One region of the Bradyrhizobium sp. AZCC 1578 genome, then DNA from elsewhere that is predicted to be linked to it. Evidence: predicted binding sites of a transcription regulator. Region 1 holds the regulator's gene; each other region holds the start of a gene.
The links. Region 1 encodes LexA, which represses DNA repair genes until DNA is damaged. Its sites were predicted from a motif close to TGTTCNNNNTGTGTTCNG; they were not measured.
Positions count from the first base shown of each region.

Region 2: a site for LexA is predicted at 3,186-3,203, ahead of dinB (DNA polymerase IV). Genes of this name have one in related genera too.
Region 3: a site for LexA is predicted at 1,763-1,780, ahead of uvrA (excinuclease ABC subunit UvrA). Genes of this name have one in related genera too.

Region 1 is NZ_JAZHRZ010000001.1:551,112-556,136, reverse strand. It holds gene V1290_RS02885 (ComEC/Rec2 family competence protein) at 1-954, shown strand, start outside; gene V1290_RS02880 (hypothetical protein) at 962-1,189, opposite strand; gene V1290_RS02875 (hypothetical protein) at 1,277-1,699, opposite strand; gene lexA (transcriptional repressor LexA) at 1,928-2,629, opposite strand; gene V1290_RS02865 (molybdopterin molybdotransferase MoeA) at 2,837-4,048, opposite strand; gene V1290_RS02860 (HAD-IA family hydrolase) at 4,062-4,688, opposite strand; gene V1290_RS02855 (hypothetical protein) at 4,832-5,025, shown strand, end outside.
Region 2 is NZ_JAZHRZ010000001.1:1,907,455-1,912,479, reverse strand. It holds gene V1290_RS09545 (sugar-binding protein) at 1-884, shown strand, start outside; gene V1290_RS09540 (aldo/keto reductase) at 972-1,949, shown strand; gene V1290_RS09535 (amidohydrolase family protein) at 1,953-2,822, shown strand; gene dinB (DNA polymerase IV) at 3,269-4,516, shown strand; gene V1290_RS09525 (sugar phosphate isomerase/epimerase family protein) at 4,601-5,025, shown strand, end outside.
Region 3 is NZ_JAZHRZ010000001.1:446,440-451,464, reverse strand. It holds gene uvrA (excinuclease ABC subunit UvrA) at 1-1,676, opposite strand, end outside; gene V1290_RS02360 (outer membrane protein) at 1,942-2,598, opposite strand; gene V1290_RS02355 (outer membrane protein) at 2,876-3,655, opposite strand; gene V1290_RS02350 (single-stranded DNA-binding protein) at 4,161-4,649, shown strand; gene V1290_RS02345 (DUF2306 domain-containing protein) at 4,896-5,025, shown strand, end outside.

The sequences.
Region 1 (5,025 bases):
ACCATGCTGTTGCTGGCCTCGTTGGTGGCGGGGCTTGCGACCATGCCTTACGCCGCCTTTCACTTTCACCGGGTCACGCCTTACGGCGTGCTGGCCAACCTCGCGGCGATGCCGGTGGTCTCCGCGCTGGTGATGCCGGCGGGCCTGCTTGGCCTCGTCGCGATGCCGTTCGGCTTCGATCGACTGTTCTGGGCGGCCATGGGCCTCGGCATCGACTGGATGATTGCGGTGACGCAATGGGTCGCGGCGTTACCCGGCGCGGTCGGCCGGGTGCCGGCCTTCGGCATCGGACCGCTGATTGCGGCGAGCCTCGGCATCATCCTGCTCGGCCTGTTGCGCACGCCGCTGCGCTGGTCGGGAGCGGCGCTGGTACTATCAGCGGCGCTGTGGGCGGCGAGGGCGCCGCAGCCGGATATCCTGATTTCCGCCGACGGGCGCAATGTCGGGGTGCGCGGCCAGGATGGCCGGCTGCATTTGATGCACGCGGCCAAGGGGTCTCGAGACGTCTTCCTCTTGAAGGAGTGGCTGGCGGCGGATGCGGACGCACGAACGGCGGCTGACGCCTCGCTCACGTCAGGCGTCTCATGCGACGATCTTGGCTGCGTGGTGCAAGCCGTCGGCGGCGGCCTGATCGCGCAGGCGCTCAGGCCCGAGGCGTTTTCGGACGATTGCGAGCGCGCGGCAATCATTGTGACGCTGCGGCAGGCCCCGGCGGCATGCGGTGCTTCCGTCATCGGCGCCGAACGGCTGCGGCGTCAGGGCGCGATGGCGTTGCGGCGTGGCCGCGAGGGATTTGCCGTCGAGGCGGTCAAGCCGAGGGGGATCGACCGGCCTTGGTCGCCGGCCATAGCCGACGAGAGTGAGGCCGACACCACCGTGTTGGCGCCGCGCGTCGTGCCACCGCGCAGCGTCGATGCCACGCCGGCCGAGGCAGACCTTCAGGCGGAGGAGTAGACGGGCGTCAGTGCTCGTCGACCGTGGGTTTGGCTGGAATTTCGAACGCGCCGAGATGGAATTCCTCGGGCGCGTCGGGCGCCGACGGCAGAGCGACCAGCGTGAACGATGCGTCGGGGAATTGTTGCCAGATTGCGAGATCCTCGGCCGTGATGGTGAGCCAGCCGTACCTGAACATGTACCGCCCGGGCTCAGTGACGCGCCCGGCTTTTTGCCACGTTACCTTGTTGACCACCGACTGCCCCCTGCGGTGCCGAGTTCTGAAAAATGTACCACCATGATCCGCCGGCCTTGGGCCGGCGGATCATATGCGCGTGGGCGTTTATCCGGTCACGATCGATTCGGCCGGACGCGCTTCCGTCACCTTCGGCGCGCGTTCGCCACCGGTCTGGACCACCGGCAATTGCAGCACGGTCGCGCGCTGGCCTTCGCAAAGCTGCGTCACCAGCACATGGCTTCCGTCGGGAAATTCGATCGCGTCATGGTGACGGTCGGAGATATGGGGGTCGATTTGATTGAACTTGCCGACCCGCCAGTCGGTGGTTCGAGTCCAGATCCACCGGTTGTCGTATTTGACGTCCTCAGCGAACGCCAGTTCGGTGCCGGGAAGCATGCAGACCGCCACTGCAGGCTCGCGTTCCGACGCAAAGCCGCGGGTCGATGTACCGCGGAATGTCGTGGTGATCAGCGTCTCGCCGACCTCGGCAGGCCGCGTAGCCACAGCATGCAGGCTATAGTCACACATCGGATGGCTCCCTCGTTTGAGATAGCTGACCCGTGTCTAGAAGGAGGCACAGGCCTCTATCAGAGTGGACATGGCGCAGAGCCTTTTCTCGTTTCTGGGCAATTCTGCGACTGGCGCACTGCGCCACATTCACAAACGCGCTAACGGGCGTTGGTTCCAAACGCGCAACAAAAAACCCCGGCCGCGGGCCGAGGCTCTTTTCCGTCACGGCCCGGACGGCATAACGGGTCAGTATTTGCGGTAGAGCCCGATCAGCTTGCCCTGAATCCGGACCCGGTTCGGCGGCAGGATGCGGACTTCATAGGCGGTGTTGGCGGGCTCGAGCGCGATCGAGGCGCCGCGGCGGCGGAAGCGCTTCAGCGTGGCTTCCTCCTCGTCGATCAGCGCCACGACGATGTCGCCGGTGTCGGCGGTCTCGTTGCGTTGGATCAGCGCCATGTCGCCGTCGAGAATGCCCGCGTCCACCATGGAATCGCCGCGCACTTCGAGCGCGTAATGTTCGCCGGAGCCGAGCATGTCCGGCGGTACGCTGATGGTGTGGCTGCGGGTCTGCAGCGCCTCGATCGGCGTACCGGCGGCAATCCGGCCCATGACAGGCACGGCCACCGGGCGATTGCCGTCGTCCTCGGCGGCCGGCGCGCTCACTGTGCGTTTGCCAAGCGTACCCTCGATCACGCTCGGCGTGAAGCCGCGGCGGCTGTTGGCGGCGGCTGCGAGCTCGGGCAGCTTGATGACTTCGATGGCGCGGGCGCGGTTGGGCAGGCGACGGATGAAGCCACGCTCCTCCAGTGCGGTGATGAGGCGGTGGATTCCGGATTTCGAGCGCAGATCGAGCGCGTCCTTCATCTCATCGAAGGAGGGCGGCACGCCGGCCTCTTTCAGCCGTTCATTGATGAAACGCAGAAGTTCGTACTGTTTGCGCGTAAGCATCGCGAGCAATCCCCCGGTTGGCGTCGTCTCGTTCCGAATTTTCAGCGCCCGGATCGTGGAGTCCCCAAACTCTCGATCAAAGACACTAGCAGTCGAAACAAATCATGAACGGACACTATATGTTCGATATGTGTTCCGCAACCACTTAATTTCAGGTGAACGCATTGCGGTTCCGGCCCAAGGTGCTGGGGGAACACCGTTCAGGCGTCATTCCGGCAGCCGGAGCAGCTCGCAACGAGAACCCTTTGTGGCAGCCGGCGCGAACGGCGGACGTATCACAAGTGCACGTGCCGCAGCGAGATTCCCTGATAGCGACGAGTCCTGATGGTTCACCGGCACGGCAACCAGCGTGCCGTCGTCGCGGGCTTCGAGGCGGGCGCGAAGATAGTCTTCGCGCTTATCATTGGCGGCGAGATCGCGGCCGAGCAGCGCGCTTTCGCGCAGGTGATGGATGGTATCGCGGCCCGATAGAGCGCGAATCAGCGGCACCAGGAACAGGAAGCCGCAGACATACGAGGAGACGGGATTGCCTGGCAGGCCGATCACCCGCATCGCGCCCAGCCTGCCGTGCATCATCGGCTTGCCCGGCCGCATCGCGATCCGCCAGAATGCGATGGCGACGCCCTCGGCTTCCAGCGACCGCTTGACGAGGTCGTGGTCGCCGACCGACGCGCCGCCCAGGGTGATCAGGATGTCCGCGTCGGCCTTGCGGGCACGGCGGATGCCGTCCGTGGTCGCGGCGACGGTGTCGGCGGCGATTCCGAGGTCGATGATTTCTGCCCCTTCGGCCCGCGCCAGTGCCCGCAAGCCGTAGCCGTTGGAATAGACGATCTGGCCGGGGCTAGGGCTTGCGCCCGGCATCACCAGCTCGTCGCCGGTCGCCAGCATCGCAACTTTCGGGCGGCGGTGCACCGCAAGCTCCGGGTAGTTCATGCCGGCGGCGAGCGAGAGGTCGCGGTCGGTGAGGCGGCGCCCGCGTTTGAGGAGGACGTCGCCTTCGCGGAAATCAACGCCCGCGGCGCGGATATGCCGCCCCGGAACGGCAGCTTCCGTGATGGTGATATGATCGCCCTCGACGCCAGTGTCTTCCTGGATGATGACAGCGTCGGCGCCATCGGGAATCACGCCGCCGGTAAAGATCCGCACCGCTTCCCCCGGGCCGACCTTCCGCTCGAACGGGCGGCCGGCGGCGACCTCGCCGATCACCTTTAGCCGCGCGCTGACATCGGCGGCGTCAGCTGCGCGCACCGCATAGCCGTCCATCGCCGACATCGCTTGCGGCGGTTGCGTCCGCCGCGAGGCGACGTCGCGTGCGAGAATGCGGTGATACGCCTCATCGAGCGCCACCATTTCTTCGGGCAGGGGATCGGCGCCCGCGAGGATGGCAGACAATGCATCGGCAACCGGCATCAACGCCACGGGCAGACCTCCCTCAAATTCCAAGTGCGGTCAGTGCCCTCGCCACGTCATCCGTCGATGTCACGTGGATGGCAGAAAGGCCGCGCGCCCGCGCACCTTCGATATTGGCAGCCGAGTCGTCGAAGAACAGGATCCGCGACGCCGGCACGCCGATCGCTTTTACCACATGATCATAGGCTTCGGCGTCGGGTTTGCGCAAACCGATGCTGGAGGACAGGTATATCTGACGGAAATGGCCGAGCACGTCCGCATAGGCCTGCGAAAAATGCGTGACATGGGCCGGATTGGTGTTGGAAAAAGCATAGAGCGGCAGGCGTTCTGCGGCACGCGCCAGGAGCGGCGAGATTCCGGGCATTTCGCCGGTGAAGATCGCGTTCCAGCCTTCCAGGAACTGCGCGTCGGTGATGCCGATGCCGAGCGACCGGCGCAGGCTCGCAAAGAACGCCGCATCGTCGATCCGACCGGTCTCGTGGTGCTTGAAACTGTCGTCCATCACAAAGCGTACGGCGAGGTCGGCAGGCGCGCAGCCGGCATGCCCTGCCCAGCACGTCATTACCTGATCGAAACTGATGTCGAGCACGACACGGCCGAGGTCGAACAGCAAGGCATCGACGGAATGGGGCGCTGGCGGCGAATTCATGGCAGTCGTTTACAAAACCGGACCGGCCTCGGCAACGGCCACGGCGATTTGCGTCGTAGCCCAATCCGGCGCTTAAGCCCGTACGCAGGCTGTGCTAAGGCTTTGGGCCAGTTTCTTGGGGCCAATTTTCAGGGAGTAGTCGCATGCAAACCGTTGGCAGAATCCTGGGCGCCGTCGCCGTGATCGCATTATTGGCCGGCCCCGCCTGGGGCCAACAAGCCCGTCCTCCCGCATACGGCGAGACCGAGAAGGACAAGACGCCCTCGGAAAAAGCGGCGGAAAAGGAGGCCGAGCGGGCCTACCGGAGGTCGCTCGGCAACATCCCCGAGCAGCAGAA
Region 2 (5,025 bases), 1.4 Mb from region 1:
CGGCATTCGCCCAGACCTACAAGTTCGTGATCGTGCCCAAGGCGATGAACAATCCGTTCTTCGACGTCGCGCGCGACGGTTGCCTGAAGCGCGCCAAAGAGCTCGGTAACGTCGAATGCATTTACAAGGGGCCGGTCGAGCATGAGCCGGCGACGCAGGCGCAGATCATCCAGGATTTCATTACGCAAAAGGTGGATGGTCTTGCGATCTCGGTCGCGGATGTCGCAGCGATGACCAAGTCGATCGAGGCTGCGACCGCGGCCGGTATTCCTGTCATCACCTTCGATGCGGATGCGCCAGGCTCCAAGCGCATTGCCTATATCGGCACCAACAACAAGGACTTCGGCCTCGCGCTCGGCAAGCAATTGCTGCAGCTCAAGCCCGAGGGCGGCAAGTATGCCGTCGTCTCCGGTGGTCCGGGCGCCAAGAACCTCGCCGAGCGCGTCGATGGCGTGCGCGAGGCGCTCAAGGGCTCGAAGTGGGTCGAGGTCGCGGGCTCGCCGACCTTCTGCAATGACGATCCTGCGCTCGCGGTCCAGCAGATGGCGGATCTGCGCACCGCCACGCCGGATCTCGGCGCGATCGTGCCGGTTGGCGGCTGGCCGATGTTTGCGCCGGAAGGCTACAAGGCCTTCGTCAACAAGAACAAGAAGGACATCGATGCCGGCAAGCTGACGCTCGTCGTCGCCGATACGCTCAAGATGCAGCTTGAACTCTTGCGTGACGGCTACTCCAACGCGCTTACGGGACAGCGCCCGTTCGAGATGGGCGAGAAGGCGATGGACACTCTGCTGGCAATCAAGAAGGGCCAGAAGGTTCCCGAGGTCATTTATACCGGCCTCGACCTCGTGACCAAGGACAATGTCGCTCAACTGTTGAAGTAGGAAACGTTCTCAGCCCCAACGTTCCTGCGCTACACTCCCTCTCCCGGTTGCGGGAGAGGGAGTGCTGGTTCGACCCTGGAGCTTGGAATGAAGCGTACACGGCTTGCGGATAGGATCGACGTCACGGCGATTGGTCTCGGAACCGCTCCTCTCGGTGGATTGTTTGCGCCGGTTAGCGATGCGGATGCAGAGGCGACGATCGAACGCGCCTGGTCGCTCGGCGTCCGCTTCTTCGATACCGCGCCGCTTTACGGCTTTGGATTGGCCGAACGTCGCTTGGGTGGTTTTCTGCGCCGGCAGGAGCGGGACTCCTTTGCAATCTCCACCAAGGTAGGCCGCTTGTTGCGCCCAGCCAGTGCTGCTGCGGAAGACGATCACTACAAGGGCACGTCCGCCGAGCGGCCGCAATTCGACTTCAGCTACGACGGCGTGATGCGATCGGTTGAGGAAAGCCTCGCCCGTCTCGGGCTCGACCGCGTCGATCTACTGCTCGTCCATGATCCAGATGACCACTATGAGGATGCAGTTGCCGGTGCCTTCCGCGCGCTCCGGCGCTTGCGCGACGATGGTACGGTCAAGGCGATCGGCGCCGGTATGAATCAATCCGAGATGCTCGCCCGCTTTGCCGAAGCGGCGCCGGTCGATTGCTTCCTGCTGGCGGGCCGCTACACGCTGCTCGACCAGGGCGCGCTGACGACGTTGTTTCCGATCTGCCGTGCGAAGAGCATCGGCGTCATTCTCGGGGGCATCTACAACAGCGGCATCCTCGCCAACCCGCGCGCCGGCGCGAAGTTCAATTACGAAGACGCCGATGCGGCGCTCGTCGCCCGCGCGCTGGCGCTGGAGGCGCTGTGCCGCAAGCATGGCACAGAGCTCAAGGCCGCCGCAGTGCAGTTCTGTATGGCCCATCCGGCGGTAACGGTCGCGCTACAAGGTGCGCGTAGCGCTGCGGAGGTTTCGGACAACATCGCGATGTCCGAGCGGCTGGTGCCGTCCTCCTTCTGGCAGGAGCTGCGCGAGCGCAAGTTAGTCGATGCGTCCGCACCGCTGCCGGGTGGAGCTTGACCCATGGTGATCGACGGTCATCAGCATTTCTGGGATCCCGCGCGCGCCGATTATCCCTGGATGGAGGCGCCCGAACTCGCGCGGATCCACCGCGCCTTCGGCCCGAGCGATCTCGCGCCGCTGCTTCTCGCCAACGGGGTCGATGTAAGCATTTTGGTGCAATGCCGCTCCTCGATCGAGGAGACCGAGGAATTCTTGCGCGTCGCCGCTGCGACGCCCTTCGTCGTCGGTGTGGTCGGCTGGGCCGACCTGACGGACGGGGCGGTCGACGAGACGCTCGAGCGGCTCCGTGGTTCGCTCGGAGGCGACAGGCTGGTCGGCATTCGTCACCAGGTGCACGACGAGTCCGATCCCGATTGGCTGCTGCGCGAGGACGTGCAGCGCGGTCTGACCGCCGTGTTCGCGCGCGATCTCGCCTATGATCTCCTGGTGCGCACGCGTGAAATGCCGGCCGCGATCGCAACTGCGCAGGCGTTTCCGCAAGGGCGCTTTGTCCTCGATCACGCCGCCAAGCCGCCGATCGCGGAGGGATTCAGCCGTGAATGGGCCGATCTTCTCGTCGCACTCGCCGCTTGCGGCAATGTCTGGTGCAAGATCTCGGGTCTCGCCACCGAGGCAAGGTGGGACGACTGGGATGCGGACCGTCTGCTTCCGTTTGTCGCGCACGCCGCCAAATGCTTTGGCGAGGATCGCCTGATCTTCGGCTCCGACTGGCCGGTGTGTTTGCTCGCGGGAAGCTATGGCGCGACCAAGGGCGCGCTCGAGGAGTGCCTGATGAAGCTTGGTCCGCACGTGCGCGACAAGGCGTTTGGGGCGAACGCTCAGCGGGCATATCTTATTCCTTCTGCCCTTGTGGGAGAAGGTGGCGCGTAGCGCCGGATGAGGGGCCCAAACGAACCATACCGCTGATTGACGTCTTGGGTTCGCAGGGGACATTGGTGCTGATGGACTGGAGCGAGAGTTCAAGTTTTTCAATCGGACCTGGCATCTTATCTATACGGAGGTCCGTTATGTTGCCAAAGAAGCCACGCGAACTCCGGGTGTCTCAGCAGCAGGATCAACCAAGCCAAAAAATTCTTCACCGCGGACTGCGATCTCTTCTTCATCCCCGCTAGGCATGATGGCCCTCCATCTGCTCGCGCAATGGAGAAAGTCTGGCCATCAAGGTGCTGCATCCAGCGGATCACCACTTTCATGGACGGACGTTGCTTATCTTCCGTTGACCAACCAAAAGAATGTTCCTATTTTGTTCTTACGTCAAATGTGCCATACAAAAGACGGCACCAAATTTCGGTCAAGTGTCACAGGTGAACGGCCGGGTGGCAACTACATCCACCATCCTTCATGCAGACCTGGATGCTTTTTATGCCTCGGTTGAGCAGCTCCTCGACCCTTCGTTACGCGGTAAACCGATAGCCGTCGGTGGCGGGGTTGTGCTTGCCGCTTCTTACGAAGCCAAGGCGTTCGGGATCCGCGGCGGCATGCCAGGACGGCAGGCGCGCGAGCTGTGTCCGCAACTCATTTTTGTCGGCGGGCATTTCAAGGACTACCAACGGCTGGGTGATGCCGCCATCAAGGTGATCGGCGATTTCACACCCCTCGTTGAGCGGATTTCCATCGACGAGGCCTTTGCCGACGTCGCAGGCTGCACCCATCTCTTTGGTACGCCTGCCGACATAGCTACGGCAATCCGTCGGCGCGTGCGCGCCGAGCTGGGGCTTCCGATCTCAGTGGGCGTCGCGCGGACCAAGCATCTGGCGAAAATTGCCTCGCAAGTAGCCAAGCCCGACGGGCTCGTGGTTGTCGATCCCGACGCTGAACTGGAATTCCTTCACGAACTGACCGTCGACCTGATGTGGGGCGTGGGTCCGGTCACGAAGGCGCGGCTTGCCAAGATCGGCGTGCTGACGATCGGGCAGCTGGCAAACACGCCGGGATTGTCGCTCGAGCACCTGCTCGGTCCCGCGGCAGGGCAGAAACTCGCAGCGCTGGCGTGGAATCGCGATCCGCGGCAACTCAAGCCTCACCGCCGGGCCCGATCGGCAGGAGCGCAATCGGCTATTGGCAGGAGGCCGGCCGAAATGCGAATTATTCGATCTACCCTGCTTCACCTCGCGGACTGCATTGCAACGCGGCTCCGGGCGAAGTCCCTGCCTGGTCGAACTGTGACGGTCCGCGTTCGCTTCGCCGACCTGAGCTCGGTCACGCGCTCGGTAACGCTCGATGCACCAATTTCCGCGACCATGATCCTCGCGGAGCTTGCAGAGGAACTGGTGCGCGCAATCCTTGCAGATCATCCGGACGAGAAGACCATCTCTCTGGTGGCGATCTCCGTTTCGCATCTTGAGGCGCACTGGGATCTGGAGCTGGAACTCCCGTTTGGACTTCGAAATGAAGCGCGCCGCCCCGGCACCAAAATGGGCATGGCACGTTGGGCGGCTGACTGCGCCGTTGACAAGATCCGCGATCGCTTCGGACGGGATGCTATCGGGTACGGTTCGGCGGCGCTGGGTATTTCTCGTTCCGTGCCCGACGAGTTTCGCAAGCTCGCCGAGAAGGACCTGTAACCATCGCCGATCACGAGCTACGGTGGGATATCGGGCTCAGCGGGCACGCGCTGCTGCGGCGTCCAGAGGAGAAGGAAGCGCTTGATGAAGATGATCAAGGGACCGGCGATATTCCTCGCTCAGTTCACTGCCGACGCGGCGCCGTTCAACTCCTTCGAATCTATCTGCGGATGGGCCGCCTCGCTCGGCTACGAGGGAATTCAGATCCCGAGCTGGGATGGACGACTCTTCGACCTCAACAAGGCCTCAGAGTCCCAGGACTATGCCGATGAGGTGAAGGGGATCGCAGCCGGTCACGGCCTTTCCATCACCGAACTCTCGACGCATCTCCAGGGCCAGCTCGTCGCCGTTCATCCGGCCTATGACGCAGCATTCGACGGCTTCGCCGTGCCGGAGGTGCGCGGCAATCCCAAGGCGCGCACCGAGTGGGCCGTTGCCCAGGTCAAGCGCGCAATCCGCGCCTCAGGGCGCCTCGGGCTCACGGCGCACGCGACCTTCTCCGGCGCATT
Region 3 (5,025 bases), 100 kb from region 1:
CGCTGGTGCAGGCCGATCGAGGGCTCGTCCAGCACGTAGAGCACGCCGGTCAGCCCGGAGCCGATCTGCGAAGCGAGGCGGATGCGCTGGCTTTCGCCGCCGGAGAGCGTGCCGGAAGAGCGGGAGAGCGTGAGGTAGTTCAGGCCGACGTCGAGCAGGAAGGACAGCCGCTCGCGGATCTCCTTCAAGACGCGCGCGGCGATCTCGTTCTGCTGGTCGTTGAGCGCCTTCGGCACGCTTTCGAACCATTCGCCGGCGCGCTTCACCGACAGTTCGGAGATCTCGCCGATATGCTTGCCGCCGATCTTGACGCAGAGCGCCTCCGGCTTGAGCCGATGGCCCTTGCAGGCCTCGCAGGGGATGTCGGAGAAATACTTTGCCAGTTCCTCGCGCGCCCATTCGCTCTCGGTCTCGCGGTAGCGGCGCTCGAGGTTGGTGATGACACCCTCGAACGGTTTCTTGGTGTCGTAGGAGCGGACGCCATCCTCGTAGGAGAACTTTATCTCGTCGTCGCCGGAGCCATGCAGCAGCGCTGCTTGCGTCTTCTTCGGCAGGTCCTTCCACTTGGTGTCGAGCGTGAACTTGTAGAACTTGCCGAGCGCGGTCAGCGTCTGGATGTAGTAGGGCGAGGACGACTTTGCCCAGGGCGCAATCGCACCCTTGCGCAAGGTCAATTCCTTGTCGGGAATGACGAGGTCCTCGTCGATATGCTGCTCGATGCCGAGGCCGCCGCAGGCAGGGCAGGCGCCATAGGGATTGTTGAACGAGAACAACCGCGGCTCGATTTCGGGAATCGTGAATCCGGAGACCGGGCAGGCGAATTTCTCCGAGAACAGAATCCGCTCCGGCCCGCTCTTGTCGTGGATCTTGGCGGTCTTCTTCTTGTCCTCGGCCGCAGGCGCGCCCGCCGGCGCATCGGCATATTCGATCACGGCGAGCCCCTCGGCGAGCTTCAGTGCCGTCTCAAAGCTTTCGGCGAGCCGCTGGCCGAGATCGGGACGGACCACGATGCGATCGACCACGACGTCGATGTCGTGCGGGAATTTCTTGTCGAGCGCCGGCGCCTCGGACAACTCATAGAAAGTGCCGTCGATCTTGACTCGCTGAAAACCCTTCTTGAGCCATTCGGCTAGCTCTTTCTTGTACTCGCCCTTGCGGCCGCGCACGACCGGCGCCAGCAGATAGAGCCGAGTGCCTTCGGGCAGTGCCAGCACGCGATCGACCATCTGCGAGACGACCTGGCTTTCGATCGGCAATCCCGTGGCCGGCGAGTAGGGCACGCCGACGCGCGCCCATAGCAAGCGCATGTAGTCGTAGATCTCGGTGACGGTGCCGACGGTGGAGCGCGGGTTCTTCGACGTGGTCTTCTGCTCGATCGAGATCGCAGGAGACAGCCCGTCGATCTGGTCGACGTCCGGCTTCTGCATCATCTCCAGGAACTGGCGCGCGTAAGCCGAGAGCGATTCGACGTAGCGGCGCTGGCCCTCGGCATAGATGGTATCGAAGGCGAGCGAGGATTTGCCGGAGCCGGAGAGGCCAGTGAACACCACGAGCTTGTCGCGGGGAATCTCGAGATCGACATTCTTGAGATTGTGCTCGCGTGCGCCGCGTATGGTGATCGCACGCGATGCGGAGCCGGCGTTCTGTTGGCGCTTCGCCCTTAGCACTTCATCCATATCGGCATTTCCAGGCGCGAGGCACGCGCCACGTTGGGCGCGCATTGCCGGCGAGGGACCGGGATCAGGCGCCGTTGATTGAAAGTCGGAACATAGGAAGAACGGCGGGGAATTTCCAGTACCGCGCGCGAATCATCAACGGATTGTTTGTGCTGTCATATTTTTGGCAGCAGCAGGCAGCAGATCTCATCGAAGATACTCAAAAACAAAAATGCCTCCGTTCCGGGTTGCCGGAACGGAGGCGCTGTCACTTCAGCAGGAAGCCTTAGAAGTGGTAGTTCACGCCGACCTGAACGCTGTTGAGATCGAGCGTTCCGCTCGCAAGAGGAGCGACGCCTGCGAAGTAGGTCTCGCCTTGGAAGCTGCGATAAAGGTACTCGGCCTTGACCGACCATTTCGGTGCGAACATGACCTCGACGCCAGCACCGAGCGTCCAGCCAGAGTGAATTTTGCTATCCGATGCGCTCAAGCCGCCCAGCGACGCCGTTACACGGTTGTCGGCCCAGGCGTAGCCGCCGGTACCGTAGATGAGGACCTGGTCGAAGGCGTAGCCGATGCGGCCACGAACGGTGCCCATGTCGCGAATCCGGGTCTCGAATGCGGCAAGCGCCGGGTTGCCCACAGTGAAGCCAACATCCGCCCAGGCGGCATCGGCCTCGACGCCGAGGACAAGGTTGCCGGTCTGCCAGTTGTAGCCGAGCGTACCGCCGGCGAACCCGCCCTTCACCTTGCCCAGGCCCAGGGTCGAATCGGTTTGTTGTGCGTAGCCGCCCATCGCACCGATGTAGAAGCCGGTCCAGTTATTGATCGCAATCGCTGCGGCCGGCGCCTTGGTGTAGGGCCTGGCAGCGAGATCGGCGGCCATCGCAGGCGCCATCCCAAGCGCGATCAGGCCAGTGGTGGTCAGCAGAATCTTCTTCATTTTCTTTTTCCTTTCGCGGCTCTCCAACGCAACTTTCCTCAGCCGTCAATTTGAGGTTGCTTGGCGATATAGCGCGAAGTTCCCGAAAAATGCTGTCGCGGAAATACCACATCAGCGGCAAAAGCATGGAATACAACCGTTCCGGGTGTCGGGTGTGCCGGTCTACAACCAAACAAAAAGGCCGGCGCAAGGCCGGCCTTTTCAGTGCTGGTTATCACCGCAAACAAAAAGGCCGGCGTGAAGCCGGCCTTTCCGTAGTACCGCGCTGGCTTTGCGATCAGTACCTCGCGATGACTGGGCCACCCCAGCGGTAGTTGACGCGGACCGTGACGAGATCGACGTCCTGGCTGATGTTACTAGTCCTCGAAAACGAGCCGGCCGGAACACCAACAAAGTTGCCGGATGCAGCAAAGTCGACGTCGCGGTCACCCATGAACAGGTGGTTGTACTCGACGCCAACCGACCAGTTCGGGGCGAAGCCGACTTCGAGACCGGCACCAACGACGCCGCCCCAACGCGTTTCCTTGGCGCTGTCGATCAGCAGCCCGGTCGCGACATCGAACCCCTTGTACTTGTCGCTGGTCACCGCAGCACCGCCCTTTACGTAGAGCAGGACGTTGTTCCAGGCATAGCCAACCTGACCGGTGATCAGCCCGAACGCGTTGATCCTCGACTCATTCTCGACGAGAGGGACAAAGGCCAGACTTGTGTTGGAACCCGTGAAGTCAGCCCAGTTGCCTTGCCCTTCCACGCCGAACACCCAGGTGCCGGCCTGCCAGCGGTAGCCGAGTTGACCACCGGCCGTGCCGCCAGTCGCATCGTGGCAGCCTTCGGCCACGGGCGGAATGAACGGACCCCCAGCGTCGGCGGTGAGGTCCCAACATTTGCGGCCCGAACCCCAACCACCGTTGGCACCGATATAGAAGCCGGTCCAATCATACACGGCAGCGACCGGAGCAGGCGGCGCCTTGGTGTAAGGGCGCGCAGCGAGGTCGGCCGCCGCCGCAGGTGCAGCGAACGCAATGAGAGCAACCGAAGCTAACAGATACTTCTTCATGATCTATCCCCAGTTTTGTCCGCTTCCCGCTAGGCCTGAAGCGTTGTTGTGACGCGAGCGCCCGCGCCGCTGAAGCATTCTATAGCGCGACTCGACCGGAAATGGCGTGTCCCGGATGCAACAGGCGCCAACCAAGTTTATGGAACGAAGCTTATGATTTATCTGGTATAATTGGAACCGAGACGGGAACTTTCGGGTTCCGTTTCGCTTCTTTCGGTTCCCCCGTGGGTTTCCGGGGTTCGCTTGGAGATTGCAAAGCCGCTAGCAGGCGCATATAGGGCGTTATCCGGAACAAAGCTGGAACGCGCACGTAGGCGATGCTATATGTGGATAACCGGCGACTTGCCGAGGGATCGCCAAGTCAGCGGGGTCTGTCAGTGTATAGGTCCGGATGTCCGGGAGCGGACGCGGAAACGGACAAGCGACAGGTCAAGAATTGAAGACGGCCGGCACGGAAGCGGCCGGACCAGTGATTTTTGCCGGCGATATCGAGTGGAGAGCGGCGATGGCGGGAAGCGTGAACAAGGTGATTCTGGTCGGAAACCTCGGCAAGGATCCTGAAATCCGGCGGACACAGGACGGGCGACCGATCGCCAATCTGAGCATCGCGACATCGGAGACCTGGCGCGACAAAGGCACCGGCGAGCGCAAGGAAAAGACCGAGTGGCACCGCGTGGTGATCTTCAACGAGGGGCTCTGCAAGGTCGCCGAACAGTATCTGAAGAAGGGCGCCAAGGTTTACATCGAGGGTCAGTTGCAGACGCGCAAATGGACCGACCAGAGCGGGGTCGACAAATACTCGACCGAGGTCGTGCTGCAGGGCTTTAACTCGAACCTGACCATGCTCGACGGCCGCAGCGGCGGCGGGGGCGGCAGCTTCGGGTCCGATGATTCCGGTGATTTCGGCTCGAGCGGTCCGGCTAGCTCGGCGCCGCGGCGGGCGGTCGCAGCGGGCAGCCGCAACAGCGATATGGACGACGACATCCCGTTCTAGAGCCGAGCCTTCGGCCGGCGCATCGGCTAGCAAGAAATTCGCTTGCGAGAGGGGGCGTTCACGCCTGCCATTACAGCTAATGTGCCGCCGCGGGAATCCGCTGCATTCGGCTGAAAACCTATCTACGGGCGCGTTGCGCCGAGTGTGCGGTCGGCTCGCTCAGCCGTCATGCTATTAATATTCGCATGAGGTATTTCACTTAGACTGCTCCAGCCTTGAACGCCAACCGGATCTGGAGCGCCCACCATGAGCCTCGCACCGCTGCTAGAGGCGCCCGGGACGATCCCGTTGCATGCCTTCGCAGCCATGGCGGCGTTTGCGCTTGGCATCGTGCAATTCGCAGCACCGAAGGGAACCCTGCCGCACCGGACCATCG